DNA from 3 places in the Vibrio sp. KUL70 genome. Region 3 is predicted to be linked to each of the others. Evidence: predicted binding sites of a transcription regulator. Region 3 holds the regulator's gene; each other region holds the start of a gene.

Region 1 (4,292 bases), 1.1 Mb from region 3:
GACGCACAAGGGCCGTACTGAGTGATATTCTTGATTGGCATGCCTGTAAATGCGCGGACGTGCAGAGCAAACTCAGAGGAGTCCTGAGACAGCAATGTAACTAGGCCGGTATCGTGTGGACGAGGTGATACCTCATTGAAGATCACGTGATCACCTTTGACGAACAGTTCTACACCAAAGATGCCGTAGCCGCCTAGAGCGTCAACCACTTTACCAGCGGTGTATTGCGCTGCCTTAAGTGCATTGTCAGACATCACCTGTGGTTGCCATGACTCGCGATAGTCTCCGTCTTCTTGTCGGTGGCCGATTGGCGCACAGAAGTGAATACCGTCCACCGCTCGAACTGTCAGCAAGGTGATTTCGTAATCAAAGTCGATAAAGCCCTCTACGATGACTCGTCCAGCGCCAGTACGACCTCCTTCTTGAGCGTAGTCCCACGCTTTTTGGATATCGTCTTCACTCTTAATAACACTTTGACCTTTGCCAGAAGAACTCATTACGGGTTTGACGACACAAGGGATACCGACAAATTCTACCGCGGCAGAGAAATCTTCAAAACTATCGGCGAAGCGATAAGGTGAAGTCATTAGTTCCAGCTCTTCTGCTGCGAGGCGACGAATCCCTTCACGGTTCATTGTCAGCTTGGTCGCATTCGCAGTAGGAACAACGTTTAAGCCTTTTTCTTCTAATTCAACCAGTTTGCTGGTCGCGATGGCTTCAATTTCAGGTACTACGTAATCCGGCTTTTCTAGCTCAATGATAGCTTCAAGCGCATCGCCATCCAGCATGTCTAGGACATGACTACGATGAGCAACTTGCATTGCAGGGGCATCTGGGTAGCGATCACAAGCGATCACTTCTAAACCTAAACGTTGACACTCAATAGCAACTTCTTTGCCTAGCTCTCCAGAGCCCAATAGAAGTACACGAGTAGCATTGTCACGAGTGGCGGTACCAAACATAGTTATTCCTTCCGAACATGTTGAACGAGTATTTGAGAACGGGGAGATCATACTCATTCCAACCTCAAAAGCAAACGTTTGCGTGATGGTTTTAGTGAATTTTAAGCATAAAAAAAGCAGCCGACTAAAAGAGGGCTGCTTATGTAAATCGCATGTTAACTTAATGCAGTTATATTGCTAAGTAAGTGACTGGGATATCTGGGTTAATTGCTTCTAGCGTTGATTGGGTCTCTGCCAAGTGACTGATGTTGCCTTGTGCGTTTTCAACCAGAGCTGCACTCTCGATTTGGTCGAAGTTATTACCTGCCAGCATTACTTGAATCATCGCTACTTGAAGTGGAGGCAAGCTCGGGTTAAATGCCGCGTTTTCTGCGTATGCACCTGAGAAGATCTCACCCGACGCAAGTTGAAGTGAAACACCGCTTAGGTTTTTGGTGTAAGGGGCATGACTGCGGTTCATGGCCTCTAGAGCTTTAACAACAATAGGTGTTGTCTCTTCAGTCGTGTACTTGTGGTCAAGTTCTGTCATCAGGCCTTCGGTGATACCAAGATCAGAAGGGCCGAAAGAGTCGGGCAGATAATCTTGGAGTGAACGCTCTTCACGTTCTGGTAACTGGATTTTCAACTCATTAGCCGTAGTCAATTCGTTCATAAATTGACGACAGTGACCACAAGGGCTGTAGTTGATGGTGATATCAGAAAGTCCTTTTTCACCTTTCATCCAAGCGTGACTGATTGCCGCTTGTTCTGCGTGTACCGTTTGACCTAGCTGTGCACCTGCAATCTCCATGTTTGCACCGAAGTAGATGTGACCAGATAGGCCGCGCACTACTGCGCCAACGTAGAAATCAGAAAGTGGTGCGTAAGAGAACGCAGCTGCGATTGGCAGTAAAGCTAGACGAACTTCTTTATCAGAAAGACCGCTTGCATCTAGCAAGCTTTGAAACTGCTCTTTAGAGATGGTGGCGTCAAAGTTGTCTGCTAATACGATGTCACTTAAAAGTGCTTTCAATGAAGCTGGAGCACTTTCCAGCGCCAGGGTAATACGACTGTTCATGTTGAATCCTTAATTGACCTTAGGCTTTAAGTTTATGCAATACCCAGAAACTTTCTGTGATCGAGGTCACCAATGTATGTTGCTTGTTACATTGTGTTGCACAATTAGAGTGAGGTCACAAATGAAATCGTTTGCAGCCAGCAAAGTGTAATTAAAGTCACAAATTGATGGGTGCATCACATTGCATGAATAAATAGTTTAGCTGAAAAAAAGAGCGCATTTCCTAAAGATTTGTTGGAAAAGCGCTCTGATTTTGTTCGGGAATTAGCAATGACATAGATTGACTATCAGCTACTTCAAGTTAAGTATTTTGCTATTAGGAGTATATCCATAGCACCAATGAGAACATTGAAGGTGCTAATATCGAGGTGATAACACCACACAGAACTAATGCCAGAGAGCTAAATGCTGCATCTCGTGGATCTTTCTCGGCGCTAGTCGCTGTACCTAATGCGTGTGATACGGTTCCCATCGTAAGTCCACGAGCGATAGGGCTCTTAATACCGATCAGGTTGTAGATTGGATAGGCGAAAATTGCCCCGAAAAGTCCAACCAAAAGCACTAAGATCGCGGCTATGGCAGCTTCACCACCAAGATGACTAGACACTTCCATTGCGATAGGAGTCGTCACCGATTTACCGAGTAAACTGGCAATTAAGCCAAGGTCTGCATGAAAAGCTGCAGCGATTAATACAGCGCTTAGCATCGACATCACGCTACCTAGCAGACTCGCAAAGGTGATAATGCGCCAGTTAGCTCTTATCTGTGGGAGTTGTTCATACAGTGGGTAAGCAAGCGCAACAACGGCTGGTTGGAGCATGTAGGTAATCCAAGTGTTGTCTGCGTAATACTCTTCGAATGGGATTCGCCAATAGGTGAGTACAGGAATAATGATCGCTAAGCTAATCAATAGAGGGTTACATAATGGCGAGTTTACTTTTTGACTTACCCAACGTGCAAAAAGAAACACAACAATAGTCAGAAGAATCCACATATTATTTCCCCTTCGCAATCACTCGGTCTAGGAACCAAGACAGAGAAACAAGAACGATCAGTGTGCCACCAACCGCACTGGCTAAAATAGGAAGGGCGTTGGCAATTAGCATGTCGAAGTGTTCCATTAGGCCAACACTGATAGGCACAAACAGTAAGATCATGAAACGGATGATCAGGCTCGCACCAGGTTGAACCCAATGAGATGGAATAATTCCGATCACCATCGCGAAGAAAAGCAGCAGCATCCCAAAGATACTTCCGGGAATTGCAGTATCGAGAAGGCTTTGAATGGCATTGCCTGCTGTTAGTGCACCGATGATTAATGTAAAAGAGATCATTAGATACACGAGTTGGATCAATCTTTCTTTCAAAGGGGGTCTCTTTCTGAGTTAATGGATAACGGCTAACGAGTAACCGTTATTTAAGGCTTTAGAATGACGACACTTTTAATTTAACTCGCTAATTTCTCAACGTATTGATATACCGCTTTGAGTATCGCCATCTTCTTTTCGTCGTTTTCATGCTCATGAGCAAGATTCTCAAGGTTGAGCATGTACTCTTCAAGTCGACTTTCGTAAAACTCACGACAGTGATTAGCCCATTTTTGCTGCTCTGACTCGTCTAATGTCCAAGGGTAGTGACGCGCTTTGTAACGGAACAGAAGGGGTTCTATACGTTCGTCGGCAAAGCTGATGTCGAGTGCTGCAAGGTTGTTTGGTTCGGTTTGGCGAATAATATCCATTGCGGCTTTATCTGATGGAGAGAAGAAACCATCGTAAAGCTGAGTATCAACATCGTCGTCTTTCTCGTATTCGCGCTCAACAGAGTAAAGACCAATCAGTTTTTCGCGAATCTCTGGGTGTTCACGAAGAATCGCTAAGTTTGCGAGACACTGCTGACGATCAATGCCAATGGTTTCAGCATTTTCGGCTGTTAGTGTTTTCGCAGGAGCAAGAATAGGGCACTTGTTCAGTTGCACGAGTTTAATCGGCACTGGTCGCTCATCTGGGCCCAATTCGCTGTGTTTGGTGTAGAGTCGTTCACGCAATTCATCTGCGTCTAATTCAAGCAGTGGTGCTGGGTCTTTCGCTAGATCAACAACGATAACCGCGTTTTGATTGGTCGGGTGCCAAGCCATTGGAACAATCCAACTGGTGTAGTTGCACTCTTTCCCCAACATACCAGACACGTGCATCAGTGGTGTCATGTTTACAATGTCGATCAGCTCATTCAGTTTACGCTTGTGGCGCATGTTGTATAGGTAGTCGAACATTTTC
Region 2 (4,292 bases), on a different replicon from region 3:
AATAGTCTCTTGCTTAGGCAGATCCGCTAGAGCAAAACCTGCTGCTTCGTGGCGACGTAGGATATCGCGAACAGACGCTGCAGAGTGGAAGTACTGCTGCATTAGACGAAGAGTCTTACCTTTTTCGTGGTTGTCGTTCGGGTATAGAACTTTAGTGATGTTACCAGCATCGATTAGCGCGTGTTGTGCTTCGAAGTAGTCACCGTTGTTGAAGCTTGCTAGTGAGAATGGCGCAATAGCCTGACATTCCCAAAGACGCAGTGGGTAAACAGTATCTGACTCGTAACCAACGATTGGTAGATCCCAAGGCATTGCTTTAACAGACATGCCCGGAACCCATTTACGAACTTGTTTCCCGTTCTCTTCAACCACTTCAACGTGACCGTAGAAACCGATCTCTTGTGCCAGTTCTGGGCGAGCAATCTCCCAAGGGTAACCTTCAACGCCACGCCATGCATCTGGCGCTTCTTTTTGGCGACCGTCTTCGAAAGACTGCTTAAATAGGCCGTATTCGTAGTGTAAGCCGTAACCGACTGTTGGGAATTCTTGAGCTGCACACGAATCCATGAAACATGCTGCTAAACGACCTAGGCCACCATTACCTAGTGATGGGTCACGCTCTTCTTCTAGAAGATCCGTCAGGTTTTGACCTAACTCCTCCATTGCATGAGTGATTTGCTCGTAAAGACCCATGCTGATCAGGTTGTTACCTGTTAGACGGCCAATGAGGAACTCAAGAGATAGGTAGTTAACGCTCTTGGCGTTTTTAATCTTCTCATCATTTTCAGTAGCAAGCAGATCGAATGTTGTCAGTTCTGCTAGAGCACGTCCCATTGCTAGGTACCATGCGCGGCTGTCCGCTGTTTCTACTGTTGTTGCGTAGGTTGCAGACAGATGTTTCTTAACACTTTCTTGGAACGACACTTTATCAAAAGTTTTTTGCTGAGTTGCTTTCATTTCAGAAATCTCGCTTTTATTTTTTCTAATTCATCTGTGACATATCGTGCATGGTCACAATTAACTAAACATCATCCCGGTCTAACGGCTGACTAGGAGTAGATGAAAGGGCGTAGGGGGCGTACTGACGTTGGGTTAGTGATCTAAATCTCATGTTCAGCTCCAGAATAAAAAATAGGAGTGATTATGATCACAAGCCCCCGTTCCATAACTTAACTTTGAATGATGAAATTTTTGTTTACCTATTTTCACTTTCTTGCGAGTTCTGATATTTGGATCACGAAATATTTTTCTTATTCTCACCTTTTACATAAATTCACGTGTAGAACTGAGCAATATCACGATCGCAAACCACATCATTTGGTGATTAATGTCACATTTATAGGGCGTAGCTGAGTCAAAACATGCCACAGTGCAAGATTTCTGAGGCTGATCATGGTCTGTGCCATTTTTCTTCACGTAACATAGCCTCAGAATTAATTCATAACGGCTTTTGTTCTGATGGTCGGTTATACACAATCGACTCTCCCTATAGAGATAAGAGCTACGGAATAGGTAACCTTCGACATGTGGATCCCGTCTAAACTGACTCGCCCGGGGCGATTACACAACGCAATCTTAAGACCACGCGTATTAGATCTGCTGCAAAATGCCGACTGCTATAAGCTTGTATTATTCCGCTCCCCTGCAGGCTACGGAAAAACGACGATGGCCGCTCAATGGTTGGTGGATAAACCTAACGTAGGGTGGTACAGCATTGACGATAGCGACAATGACGCTTTCCGTTTCATCAACTATCTGCTGCAATCTCTCAATAAAGCGACGCAAAACGCCTGCCCTAACGCGCAAAAATTAGCGGAAAAACGTCAGTTCTCATCACTGCACTCCCTATTGAGTGAAGTGTTCGCTGAAATGGCGAACTTTCATCATGAGTGCTTCCTTGTACTCGACGATTACCACCTTGTTAACAATGACGATGTGCATGAAGCGATGCGTTTCTTCTTGAAACATATGCCAGACAACTTAACGCTTGTTGTCACGAGTCGCGGGACACCACCACTTGGCACAGCAAACTTACGCGTACGTGACCTGATGATAGAACTAGGTAACGATTCGTTGGCATTTGATACGGAAGAAACTACTCGCTTCTTTAATCAACGCGTTACAGACGGCGTTGATGACATCACTGCGGGCAGCATCTGTGCCTATGTAGAAGGTTGGCCTTCCGCACTGCAGTTGATAGCTCTACAAGCACAGCATCAAAAGCGTACACTTGCTCAATCGGCAGAATCGGTTTCTCACTTTAATCACGCCCACCTCTGGGATTACTTAGTAGAAGAAGTCTTTGATTTACTGGACAAAGAGACTCGTCACTTCTTAATGCAGTGCTCTGTGTTAGATCACTTTAATGATGAGTTGGTGTGTGCACTCACTCAACGTGAAGACGCACTAGGAATGATTGAGTCTCTCAACCGGTTTGGACTGTTTATCTACCCATTAGAGGGTGAGAAAAACTGGTACCGTTTCCACAACCTATTCGCTGAGTTTTTAGCTCACGAACGTCAAGCGCGCATCCCTCAGCAAGAAGCAGAACTGCACAATGCAGCCGCCCAAGCGTGGCTAAAACAGAACACGCCTCACCAAGCTCTTCGCCATGCGCAAAGAGCCAACAATGCTGAGTTAATTGTCCAGATCTTAGGTACTCACGGCTGGCAGATGTTTAACCAAGGGGAACTCTCTTCATTAGAGATGGCGATCAAACAGCTAACGCCAGATCAGCTTTACAGTGACCCAAAACTGTCGATGCTGCGTGCTTGGTTAGCGCAGAGCCAACACCGCTATGACCAAGTAGGCACACTGTTAGAAGAGGCAGAGTCTCAATATCAGGCCCGTAATATTGAGCTTGATACCCAGCAGCAAGGTCAGTACAACGCACTCCGAGCCCAAGTTGCCATTAACAGCAACGAACCTGAAAAGGCACTCGAGCTAGCAGAATTGGCACTAAGCCAACTCAATACTACCGTCTACCGCAGCCGTATCGTTGCCACTTCGGTTGTAGGTGAAGTTAACCATGTAATGGGCAACTTAAGCCGCGCATTGCCTATGATGCAACAAACCGAGAAATTGGCACGCCAATATCAGGTATACCATCAAGCACTGTGGGCGATTTTGCAACAGAGCGAAATCCTGATAGCACAGGGGTACGTTCAAGCGGCTTTCGAACTTCAAGACAGTGCCTTTAAGCTTATCGAAGAACATCAACTACAATACGTACCACTTCATGAATTCCTGTTGCGCGTGCGTGCTCAGATCTGTTGGTGTTGGAACCGCTTAGACGAAGCGGAGGAGTGCTGCTACAAAGGATTAGATATTCTCGGTCACCACTCGCCAAGCAAGCACCTGCACAGCTACTCTATGCTAGCTCGCATTGCACTGAGCCGTGGTGAAATTGATAAAGCGGCCAAATTTATCGACCAGATTCAGCACCTTCTGCGCCAATCCACTTATCATGTAGATTGGACAGCGAACGCCTCTCTTTCACTTCTACTGTTCTGGCAAGTGAAAGGAGATAAAGATTCGATTCAAGATTGGTTGAACGTAGCAGTTCGCCCTGAGTCAGCGAGTAACCACTTCTGCCAGCTCCAGTGGCGTAACATCGTACGCGCACACATCATGTTGGAGCAGTTTGAAGAAGCTGAAGAAGCCCTGCTATTTTTGAAGAGTGAGGCAAAACGCTCGAATCTCGTGACAGACACCAACCGCAACTTGATTGTTGAAGCGGTACTGCGAATCAAAACCAACGATGAAGAGAGTGCGCGCATTCTACTTGAAGAAGCGCTACACATGACCAACCAAACCGGTATGGTCGGCAACTTCCTTGTTGATGGTTCAACGATTGGACACATTCTTGATAAGCTGAGTAATAAACCTGGCCTAGGCGATCTAGAACGCCACCGTGCGCAACAGATCATGAAGGACATCTCAACCACCCAGCGCAGCCGCTCTGTGCACTTCGATGAAGACTTTGTCGAGAACTTGGTCAACCACCCCAATATTCCTGAGCTTGTGCGTACTAGCCCACTCACGCAACGCGAATGGCAGGTACTGGGGCTAATCTACTCAGGCTTTAGTAACGAACAGATCGCACAAGAGCTGGATGTGGCAGGGACAACCATCAAGACCCACATTCGTAACTTGTATCAAAAGCTGAATATCGCCAACCGTAAAGAAGCGATCAGTACCGCTGAGAACTTATTGCAGTTAATGGGATACTAAAGAGATTCGAGATTCGAGAAAAAAAACAGCTAGTCGCTAATGGTGGCTGGCTTTTTTTT
Region 3 (4,292 bases):
GTATTTATGATCATTCCATGGCAAGAGATCGCCCCTGAAACTTTAGAAAACCTCATCAAGGAGTTCGTGCTCAGAGAAGGCACCGACTACGGTGATGTTGAGATCTCACTGCAATCCAAAATCGACCAAGTAAAACAGCAATTGCAATCTGGGGAAGCGAGTATTGTTTTTTCTGAACTGCACGAAACCGTCGATATCCAACTCACAAAACGCTTCTAGGCTGCCATAAAAAAATAGCCGTGTTATAGTGGAAAACGATTGCTAACAAGTAAGTTATTCTAACGACAAGGGTTGTCATGTCCGCTAAACATCCAATTATTGCGGTTACGGGTTCTTCAGGAGCCGGTACCACCACTACCTCAGAAGCCTTCCGAAAAATGTTCAATATGATGGACGTGAAGGCTGCTTGGGTTGAAGGGGATAGTTTTCACCGCTTCACTCGACCAGAGATGGACGTCGAGATCCGCAAAGCGCGTGAGCAAGGGAAACACATCAGCTACTTCGGTCCGCAAGCCAACGATTTCGGAGCATTAGAAGAGTTTTTCCGCAAATACGGTAATGAAGGTACAGGACAGGTTAGACGCTACCTACACACCTTTGACGAAGCAGTACCTTACAATCAAATGCCAGGCACTTTTACTCCTTGGCAAGAGATCCCAGAAAACTCTGATGTGATGTTTTACGAAGGCCTACATGGTGGGGTTGTCGATGGTGATGTCAATGTATCGCAACATGTTGACCTGCTGATTGGCATGGTGCCCATCGTTAACCTAGAGTGGATTCAAAAATTCGTCCGAGATACACGTGATCGCGGGCACTCACGTGAAGCGGTGATGGATTCCATTGTTCGTTCAATGGACGACTATCTCAACTACATCACTCCACAGTTTTCGCGTACCCATATCAATTTTCAGCGAGTACCGACTGTTGATACTTCCAACCCACTTAACGCAAAAGGCATCCCTAGTCTTGACGAAAGTTTCGTAGTTATTCGTCTGCGTGGTATCAAAAACGTCGACTTCCCGTACCTGCTCGCTATGATTGATGGCTCATTTATGTCTCGTCACAATACACTCGTTGTGCCTGGCGGGAAAATGAGCTTTGCTATGGAGCTCATTGTAAGACCAATCTTACAACAGCTCATTGAAACGGGAAAAATCGGCTAACGGAATGGCGTTCTGGTTGATTACTTTTCATACCGTGATCATGTGCACAATTTTGCGTAAAAAATCGTAGCTAGGTCACGATTAAAATCAAGAAATAGTGACTGAAAAAGGATACTATTCTTAACCGAAACACAAGATAGCTTGCAGCACAGAACAAGTGTTCTTATCCTAAGAAGTCAAATTCAGGCTTAGCTAAAATATGGAAAGCGGCAAGCATACCCTGCAGAGGAAGTGAGATATTATGGTTCTAGGTAAACCTCAAACCGATCCAACATTAGAGTGGTTCCTTTCACACTGTCATATTCATAAGTACCCTTCAAAGAGTACTCTGATTCACGCTGGTGAAAAGGCAGAGACCCTGTACTACATCGTGAAAGGTTCTGTGGCAGTTCTTATCAAAGACGAAGAAGGTAAGGAGATGATTCTTTCTTACCTAAACCAAGGCGACTTTATCGGCGAGCTTGGCCTATTCGAAGAAGACCAAGAGCGTACTGCATGGGTTCGTGCAAAATCTCCTTGTGAAGTTGCAGAGATTTCTTTCAAGAAATTCCGTCAACTTATCCAAGTGAACCCAGACATCCTGATGCGTCTTTCTGCTCAAATGGCAAGCCGTCTACAAGTTACCAGCCAAAAAGTTGGTGACTTAGCGTTCCTTGACGTTACTGGCCGTATTGCACAAACGCTACTAAACCTAGCGAAACAACCTGATGCGATGACTCACCCAGATGGCATGCAAATCAAGATCACTCGTCAAGAGATCGGTCAGATTGTTGGCTGTTCGCGTGAGACTGTAGGTCGTATCTTGAAGATGCTAGAAGAGCAAAACCTAATTTCTGCTCACGGTAAAACTATCGTTGTTTACGGTACGCGTTAATCTCGATTAACCGATAAAAATTCAAAAGCCACCAAATGCGAATTTGGTGGCTTTTTCTTTATCGATTGAAGATACGAGATACGAGATACGAGGTACGAATGGAACACATAAGGCTTTCGCCTTGTTAAGCGAAGCGTACCCGTATCTCTAGAGTCAAACGCGTGCTCATATCTTTCTTTAACCGTTGGTACTCTCAAAGATTTTGTCAGCCGATGCTGCAACAAAACCGGTGTAGAGATCGCCATTCGCCATTGGGTAGCGCTTAGCAAACTCATAGAAGCCACCAGGCACCAATTCAGTTCCCTCAGAGAACTCTACCTTCACTTTATCTGCCATTGTTGATGACTGCTCTAACAGCACCTCTGGAGAGCCTTTCACTTGGCCGCCAACACTGTTGATTGTAAAACCGGACTCACTCAAATGACCATTCACGGCTTGCACTTCAGAGAACGCATTTAACTGGTTCACACTCACGGTAAAGTGGTTAGCACCATAACCATGCGCGGACAACCAAGACGCGTATTCGCTCTCTGTCGCCAGTTGTTTGTAATCTTGGAAATCCAAGTCCCACAGACGACCGCCATATAGGAAATCTTGCCCCTCTAGCTTGCTTGCATCCACTTGCGCAACCAACTTAGCCACGATCGCTTGTAGCTCTACCGAACACTCTTCCACTTTCAGCTCACTAATGAACACTTTGGGTTGGGTTGGATCTGGGTGTTCAAAGTGCTTAGCCACGAGTTTCTTGCTTTCAAACAGGTAGTCACCACACGCTTTGTAACCAAGTGCTAAGAAAGGTTTAGCCAGCGTCTCGATCCCCAAAGGCGCAACATTAAACGTACGCAACGCAATGTGATCATTGATAAGGTCTTCCTCTTCTTTCAACAGCTGATGTACCTTCTCAGCAGATGGGCAGAGGCGTTCGATGTAGTCATCCCAGAGGGATTTGAACAGTAGATCGGGTGTCATGGTGACTCCTTGTCGGGTTCTAGCAAGCTCAAGCTAGAGAGTTGGATTAGAAAGAGTGTGGCTGCGAGACAAAGTCAGCAGCCATCAGCTTGTGACATACTTATTTTATTGTTATATCTCGCTAGGTCAGACGCCCAGCGAATAATCCAAAGGAGGTCAAACTTCCCTACCTCCCATTGTGATTTTTGTTGTAGGTGGTCGTTGTTGCTACAGCTCGATACCAGGGCTGAAAGTCGCTGGAAGCTGCGTTTCACGGCCTTCCATCGATGCCATTGGGTATGCACAGTAATCCGCTGCGTAGTAAGCACTCGGGCGTAGGTTGCCTGAAGCACCTGGGCCACCAAATGGTGCGTCACCACTTGCGCCTGTTAGCTGACGGTTACGGTTAACAATACCTGCACGGATGTGATCAACGAAGTATTCCCACTCAGAGTCGTCTGTTGATACAAGGCCTGCAGACAAACCAAAACGGGTGTCGTTCGCCAATTCAACCGCTTGCTCTAATGAGTTGTAACGAATCACTTGTAGTAGTGGGCCGAAGTACTCTTCGTCTGGCAGCTCTGCAATGTTAGTTGCATCGATGATGCCCGGAGTGACGAATGCAGCTTCACCAGCTTTCGCTTCTACTAGGCTTACGCCACCTAAAGATTGCAGGTTTGCTTGCGCATCTAGAATGAACTTAGCCGCCGCTTCTGAGATTTGTGGCCCCATGAAAGGAGCAGGCTCAGCGAACGGTTGGTCTACACGAATCTTTTTGGTTGCTGCCACTAGACTATCGAGCAGTTGATCACCTTTCTCACCCACAGGAACATACAGACGACGTGCACAAGTACAACGTTGACCCGCACTGATAAAGGCAGATTGGATAATGGTGTATACCGTAGCATCAACGTCACCAAAGTGTTCGCTGATCACCATAGGGTTGTTACCCCCCATCTCTAGTGCCAGCATCTTACCCGGTTGACCCGCAAACTGACGGTGCAGTATGTGACCTGTGTTAGCGCTGCCCGTAAATAGCACGCCATCTATGCCTTTCGCATCCGCTAGCGCAATACCTGTCTCTTTAGCACCTTGAACAAGGTTAATAACACCAGCAGGTAGGCCAGCTTCTTGCCAAAGCTTCATCGCGAACTCACCTGTCCACGGTGTCTGCTCCGATGGTTTGAATACAATCGTATTACCCGATAGCAATGCAGGAACAATATGACCATTAGGCAGGTGACCCGGGAAGTTGTAAGGCCCAAATACCGCCATGACACCTAGAGGGCGATGACGCAAAACGA

Evidence for each region. Region 3 encodes CRP, which controls carbon source genes, mostly activating them, when cyclic AMP is high. Its sites were predicted from a motif close to TGTGANNNNNNTCACA; they were not measured.
Region 1: cdd (cytidine deaminase) is a predicted target of CRP. The motif match lies at 2,124-2,139, and genes of this name have one in related genera.
Region 2: malT (HTH-type transcriptional regulator MalT) is a predicted target of CRP. The motif match lies at 1,320-1,335, and genes of this name have one in related genera.

What each region holds. Positions count from the first base shown of each region.
Region 1 is NZ_AP045834.1:1,715,725-1,720,016, reverse strand. It holds gene purT (formate-dependent phosphoribosylglycinamide formyltransferase) at 1-962, opposite strand, end outside; gene cdd (cytidine deaminase) at 1,132-2,019, opposite strand; gene AC6I7V_RS07440 (LrgB family protein) at 2,336-3,013, opposite strand; gene AC6I7V_RS07435 (CidA/LrgA family protein) at 3,015-3,386, opposite strand; gene sbcB (exodeoxyribonuclease I) at 3,467-4,292, opposite strand, start outside.
Region 2 is NZ_AP045835.1:878,927-883,218, reverse strand. It holds gene AC6I7V_RS17970 (glycogen/starch/alpha-glucan phosphorylase) at 1-957, opposite strand, end outside; gene malT (HTH-type transcriptional regulator MalT) at 1,525-4,233, shown strand.
Region 3 is NZ_AP045834.1:2,786,435-2,790,726, forward strand. It holds gene AC6I7V_RS12555 (YheU family protein) at 7-219, shown strand; gene AC6I7V_RS12560 (phosphoribulokinase) at 297-1,166, shown strand; gene crp (cAMP-activated global transcriptional regulator CRP) at 1,408-2,040, shown strand; gene AC6I7V_RS12570 (DUF1338 domain-containing protein) at 2,218-3,009, opposite strand; gene astD (succinylglutamate-semialdehyde dehydrogenase) at 3,217-4,292, opposite strand, start outside.